Regions from separate parts of the Pseudomonas sp. M20 genome, predicted to be linked through region 2. Evidence: riboswitches for the same ligand, from Rfam matches in the RefSeq annotation. Region 2 holds a riboswitch; each other region holds the start of a gene.

Region 1 (2,198 bases), 1.3 Mb from region 2:
CCCCGCACGTCGCCAGACCGGCACCGCACGCGGCCGCGACCAGTGCGCGGGTCAGGCGGTAGTTCCAGACGATGCCTTCATCGATAGGATCCAGCGCGTACCCGGCGCCGCACAATTTGTTCGCCAGTACTTGCATCACCACGCTAGGTTCAATCGACGTCTCACCAATGGCCACGCCAGCAACCACTGCAATCAACAGCGTCGCCAGGGCCAGTAACGTGCGGATCAGGCTGGCACTCATTGCGACAGGTCATAGCCGTTGATGGCCGTGGCCAGTTGCTCGATGCCGTCGAACATGCGCAGGCTCGCCTGCATGGCCATGGCGTCGAGAATGATGATGCGGTTGTGTTTCACCGCGTCCATGTTGCGTGTCACCGGGTCGCTGCGCAGGAAGGCGAGTTTCTTTTCATAGTCGTCAGCGGGGAAGCGCCGACGGTCCATGCGCGCGATGACGAGGAAGGTCGGATTGGCTTTGGCGATGGTTTCCCAGCCGACCGTTGGCCACTCTTCATCGGACGCCACCACGTTACGCACGCCGAGGGTGCTGAGCATGAAATCGGGAACGCCTTTGTGCCCGGCCACGAACGGCTCGATGTCCATTTGTGCACTGGAAAACCAGACCAGCGCGCTGGCGTCCTTCAGCTGTTTGCCTTGGGCGGTGGCAATCGATTTGGCGAGGCTGGCCTTGAGCTCGTCGTTAAGTTGCTGGCCATGCTCCTGAACATCGAAGATCTGCGCCAGTTGGCTCACGCTTTTGTAAATCGTCTCGATGCGAAACGGCGCCAGTCGCGTGCCATCGGCGCCGACGAGGTTGTCCTTGGCCTCACAATCGGAGGGCAGCAGGTAGGTCGGAATCTTAAGTTCATGAAACTGCTCGCGGGTGCCCACCGCACCTTGTGGGCCGACCATCCACTCCAGTTCAACGGCAACCAGTTCCGGGCGCTTGCCGATCACCGATTCGAAACTCGGCTCGTTGTCGGCCAGGCGCTGGATCTTGTCGTCCTGCGCTTTGTACTTGGCCAGCACATTGTTGAACCACAGTGAGGTGCCGACGACTTTATCGCTCAGGCCCATGGCGTAGAGCATTTCCGTGCCGGCCTGGCCGATGGTCACGGTGCGCATCGGTGCGTGCTGGAAGGTCAGGGTGCTGCCGCAGTTGTCGATCGTCAGTGGATAGGCCGTCGGGGCCGCCTGCGCCATGGCGCAAAGGCTCAGGCCGGTAATGAGGGTGGCGATGCGGGGCAGCAGCATGGGGCAGTCTCCGAGGGAACCGTACGGGGAGCGGGAGAGTACGGATCGGAAACACATCTTCGAACGCAGTCAGGGCAACCGCGCAAGGCCGGGCAGCAAACAAAGACGCGCACGGCACGATGTCCTTCCCGGACACCCCGCCGGTTAGTAGTCACTGTGCCGGCAGGTCTCCTGACTGATGCGTCATCGCCTGGCTCCGGCCTTCCCGGGGTTCACCCAGTGGCAGTCGTGGAGCAGGCTCGGCACCTACAGTTGCGGGGGCAGTTCCGATCAATGCTGTGCAAGCACCTCGGATTCCCTGTTAGTCCCGTTCGGGAACCAGCGGCGGCATGTTAGTCGATCGAGCCGCTGAAGGGGAGACGAATCTGTCGTGGCGCGGATTAGTGCTGGCTCATCAAACCGTGCAATACGCCCAAACGCAGACCCGGTTCGGAGGGCACCATCTGCGCGATGCCGAACACTTTGAACGCCGCCAGCATCAGCACCAGACCACCGGGCAGAATGCTCTGGCGGTGCGCTTGCAGACCGGTCAGTTTCAGTTGCTGGACGTTGTTCACTTTCAACAGCAGCAGCGACAGGCGTAGTAGCCCGCCGTAGGTGATGCCGTCCTGGCCGAAGTCATTCAGGTGGTTGGCCTTGAGCACTTTGGCGAGCATGCGCGCAGTGCCGGAAGAGCCGATGGTTTGCTGCCAACCCTGAGCACGGTAACGCCGGGCAACTTTTTCAAACTGCAGGATGGCGAAGCGTTCGGCTTCCTGCAGCGCGCCGGCGGACACATCGCCGCCGCGAAAAAAGCGCGTGCTCAAGGTGCCGCTGCCGATGGCGATGCTTTCGGTGAGCAACGGTTGCGCACCCTGACCGAGGATCAGCTCTGTGGAGCCACCGCCGATGTCGACCACCAGGCGCAGGTCTTCAGCGCTTGGCAAGGCGTGAGTCACGCCGGCGTA
Region 2 (2,198 bases):
CCTCGGGAGAGGGCTGGGGTGAGGGGCAGCAACAACGCAAATCAAAAGCCGAACGCGCCCCGCTCCTCACCACTCAATAGGCCGAGTGTCAGCTCGCCTGCTCTTGATCTTGATCCACGGGCGACATCGGAAGGCTGAGTGGAGGGATTGATCCGGGCGTGGGAGCGTAGCGACCGTTTGGCGCAGCCAAACACAGCGAGAGGAGGTGCAGCGAAGCAAACCGTAGGCGCTGCGCCCGGATCGATCCCGGAGCGAAGGAACCCCGAGCCCCAGCGAGCGGGCCGCACGCAGGAGCAAGCCTTTTTGGTTACTTTTTCGGCGTCTGGAAAAAGTGACCCGCCGTAAGGGCGGAACCCTAATCAGCAACACCCGCAGCAACGGATATACACCCAAAAATTGACCAAAACCCCACCCCCATGCTCTCCTACACAACTTGTTACGGGTGCCCTTCACAGGGTGAAACGGGAAACCGGTGAATCATGTGCTTTACTCAAGCCCATGTCAGTCCGGTGCTGCCCCCGCAACGGTAAGCGAGCGAAGCGTCAAAACCACTGTGCCCGTGCGGCATGGGAAGGAGACGCTTGCAGGTCGGCCTGACGCCAACCCCTCGTGAGCCCGGAGACCGGCCCGCAACACACAGCCCGCACCTTGTGCGTCGCTGAACATAACAAACCCGCGGTGGGCGGGCGCTGTTCGAACCTCTGCGAGCCCGACCCGCAGGGGTTTTCATGCGCTCGATTCACCCACTGACATTCCAGAGGGAAGCGCCATGTCGATCATCAGCAGCACCGGCAGCAACACGGACAAAATCACCAGCACCACGACTCTGAGCCAACGCCTGACCGCCGCCGTCTTCGCGTCGATCCTCGGCGCCTGCCTGGTTTATTTCGCCGGCTTCTCGCACATCGAAGCGGTGCACAACGCCGCCCACGATACCCGCCACAGCGCCGCGTTCCCGTGCCACTGAGACCTGCCGACATGATCAAGCGAATTGCGCAAACCGCAGGTTTCACCGGACTGCTGGCCGCTCTGCTCCTCACTCTGCTGCAAAGTTTCTGGGTATCGCCACTGATTCTTCAGGCCGAGACGTTCGAGAAAGCCGAACCGGTTGCCGAAGTTCACGAGCACGCCGCCGGCACCGCTGCGCACACCCACGACACTGAAGCCTGGGAGCCGGAAGACGGCTGGCAACGTGTGGTCTCGACCACGGGCGGCAATCTGGTGGTGGCTGTCGGCTTCGCCCTGATGCTCGCAGGTCTCTACACCCTGCGCGCGCCGACCAAAACCTCGCAAGGCCTGCTCTGGGGCCTGGCCGGTTACGCGACATTCGTCCTCGCGCCAACCCTGGGGCTGCCACCTGAATTACCGGGCACCGCCGCAGCCGATCTGGCATCACGACAGATGTGGTGGATTGGCACAGTTGCTTCGACCGCTGTCGGTCTGTCATTGATCGCGTTCAGTCGTCACTGGCTGATGAAGATCCTCGGCGTGGCCATCCTCGCCGTGCCGCACGTGATCGGCGCGCCGCAACCGGAAGTGCATTCGATGCTCGCCCCCGAGGCATTGGAAGCTCAGTTCAAAATCGCTTCGCAGTTGACCAACGTGGCGTTCTGGCTGGCCTTGGGCCTGATCAGCGCCTGGTTGTTCCGCCGCAAAAGCGCTGGCCAATACCACGCATGACCGATGACACCGCAGCGCCGACCTTTGTAGTCGGCCTGGGCTGCCAGCGCGGCTGCCCGGCCAGCACGCTGCGCGCGTTACTCGACCAAGCCTTACAGGCGCACCGCATAGAGCTTGAAACGGTCAAGGCGTTGGCCAGCATCGACCTGAAGCGCGACGAGCCGGGGCTGCAAGAACTTGCTACGCAACTCGCCCTGCCCTTGCTGTACTTCAGCAGCGAAGAACTGGCCAGTTATCAACAACGACTCAGCCACCATTCGCAAATTGCCTACGAACGCACCGGTTGCTACGGCGTGGCGGAAAGTGCAGCGTTGGCACTCGCCGAACAGCTGATTCAGGCCCCGGCAAAACTGCTGATTTCCCGGCAGAAATACGCTCAGGCCACGTTGGCATTGGCCGGCGCGGCGTAAATTCCCGATAATCCCCACCATTGATCATGAGCGTTGTTCATCTGCAACGCGGTCGTGCCCTCTTTTACTCAGGATTTAACGATGACCGTTTACTTCATCGGCGCCGGC
Region 3 (2,198 bases), 1.0 Mb from region 2:
TAACGGCTGGCGAAGATGTCCATGTCCGGGACATCGACGTTGGCCAGCAGCCGGGTGCCCATCTGCGGCATTTTGCGCAAGGTCAGGTCCAGCCAGCCGGACACTTCATGCACCTTGCCGTTCTTCAGCTGTTTGATCGGCTTGCCGGCATAGGCGAGTACGCCTTCGATGGTCGACAGCCCCGGCATTTTCGCCGATGAGGAAATGCCGTGTTCGATCGAGTCGATGCGGGAAAAGCGCTGGCGCTGTTCATCGATGATTGCCGACGACAGCGTTGGGACCGAACTGCAACCGCTGAGAATCGCCACGCCGGCCAGTTTCGCCCGCGCATCGAGCACGTCGATGCCATTGACGAAAGTTCGGCAGTCGGCCAGATCGCAGTAGTTCACGCCCGCGTCGATGCAGCTCTCGGCGACGGCATAGGATTGCCCCTGAAACGGCCCGCCGGTGTGGACGACCAACTGAATGTTCAGCGCCCGCAATGCGTCTTTGAAATCGGCGCCCATGGCATCGCCGCACCAGCCTTCGCAGACATTGCCCGATTGACCATTCAGTTCATCGACTTTGCGCTGCAATTTTTGCGGATCACGGCCGGAGAGTACCAGGCCGATCTGCGGCATCAACGCCAGATGCCGGCACACGATGCTGCCGAAATTTCCGTAACCACCGACCACCATCACCCTGAACGGCATGCAATTCTTCCCTAAGTCATTCCATCACACAGGCGTGCAGGATATAGGGCCGAACGTCGGCAAGCCATTCAGATCAAAGCGATCGCTCAGGCGTCCATAGGTGGTACTGGCAGATCCAGATTGAGGAGCACTCATCGGCAAGTTGACGAACGGTCTGTCGAATGTTCAGATGCCGGCCAGTTTCAGGTGTCCCATGCCGCCGTGCATGGGGTGAAACGGGAAACCGGTACGTTCTTTTCGAACCAGTCCGGTGCTGCCCCCGCAACGGTATGCGCGTGATGCTTTCGATACACCACTGTGGCCAGACGGCCATGGGAAGGTGAAAGCCTCGATACGCGCGAGCCCGGAGACCGGCCTGGAATTTCGTTTGGCAAAATCCTGCGGTGGGCGGGCATGGGCCGGTATTGGCTGTGCGCGATGCCTTCTCTTGCATGCTCTTCTGCGAAGATCCTTTTCGAGAAGACAATGATTCGACCTTTCAACACTTCTGCTCCAACCCTTTTGTGCGGCTGCCTGTTCAGCCCACTGCTGCTGGCCGACGACGCGCCGCTGGAACTCAATCAGCAAATCGTTTCTGCACCGTCGGTGGAGTCCACCACTGTCGCCGAGATGGCGAAGTTCGGCAGCAAGGTCGAGATCGTCAGCCGCGAGCAGATCGAACGCGCCGGCCCCAGCGCCGATGTCAGCCGCGTCATGCAGATGTTCATTCCCGGCTTGTACGTAGCGCCGAAAAACGGCCCGTTCGACTACGGCACCTATTCGCTGCTCGGCGGGCGCAACGACGACACGCTGATCCTGCTCGACGGCGTTCGATTGAACAATCGCCTGTACGGCGGCCTCTATCTGGACACCCTGCCGGCCAACGCTATCGAGCGCATCGAAGTGCTCAAGGGTGGCCAGAGTCTGTTGTTCGGCACTCAGGCCGTTTCCGGCGTGATCAACATCGTCACCCGCAGCCCGCAATCGCGCAAAACCTCTGGCGAAGTGAATCTGGGCGCCGACAGTTTCGGCGGCACCACCGAAGACGCGCGCGTCGAGAACATCTTCACGAACGGTTTCGGCGATCTCGGTCTGCTGGCGTATGTCAGCCACAACGTTTCCGACGGTTACCAGCCCTATCGCAACCGCGACATGAAAAACATCAGCGAGAAGCGCCGCGCCTACGAAGTCACCACGTTTGGCGGCAAGGCCATTCAGTCGTTCGGCGAGGATGCGCGGCTGGAACTGTTCTACCAATACGCCGACGCCAACCTCGACTTCGCCCGCCCGGTCGACAACCACAACACCACCAACGACCGCGTGCAACAGATCGCCACGGCGACCTTCGAGCAGACCATCAATGAGCGCCTGAGCTACTTTGTCAAAGGGCATATCAACGACTGGGACACGCGCTACACGCGGGTCAACAACGTCGTCGGCGGTGGCACCAAAGTCATTAACCACAACGACTATTGGGGCTTCACCGATTGGGGTGTGCAGGCCGAAGGCAAGGCTGAACTGCCCGGC

Evidence for each region. Region 2 has a riboswitch for cobalamin ahead of ACI514_RS08180 (CbtB domain-containing protein). Riboswitches for the same ligand answer to the same signal wherever they lie in the genome.
Region 1: it holds a riboswitch for cobalamin, as region 2 does, so the genes downstream of both, ACI514_RS13610 (ABC transporter substrate-binding protein) here and ACI514_RS08180 (CbtB domain-containing protein) in region 2, are expected to answer to the same signal.
Region 3: it holds a riboswitch for cobalamin, as region 2 does, so the genes downstream of both, ACI514_RS12550 (TonB-dependent receptor plug domain-containing protein) here and ACI514_RS08180 (CbtB domain-containing protein) in region 2, are expected to answer to the same signal.

What each region holds. Positions count from the first base shown of each region.
Region 1 is NZ_CP173611.1:3,081,070-3,083,267, reverse strand. Features, by position in the region: gene ACI514_RS13615 (iron ABC transporter permease) at 1-229, opposite strand, end outside; gene ACI514_RS13610 (ABC transporter substrate-binding protein) at 238-1,251, opposite strand; cobalamin riboswitch at 1,395-1,589, opposite strand; gene ACI514_RS13605 (Ppx/GppA family phosphatase) at 1,632-2,198, opposite strand, start outside.
Region 2 is NZ_CP173611.1:1,809,468-1,811,665, reverse strand. Features, by position in the region: cobalamin riboswitch at 424-646, shown strand; gene ACI514_RS08180 (CbtB domain-containing protein) at 770-967, shown strand; gene ACI514_RS08175 (CbtA family protein) at 979-1,680, shown strand; gene ACI514_RS08170 (cobalamin biosynthesis protein) at 1,677-2,090, shown strand; gene cobM (precorrin-4 C(11)-methyltransferase) at 2,172-2,198, shown strand, end outside.
Region 3 is NZ_CP173611.1:2,809,215-2,811,412, forward strand. Features, by position in the region: gene ACI514_RS12545 (saccharopine dehydrogenase family protein) at 1-692, opposite strand, end outside; cobalamin riboswitch at 860-1,066, shown strand; gene ACI514_RS12550 (TonB-dependent receptor plug domain-containing protein) at 1,158-2,198, shown strand, end outside.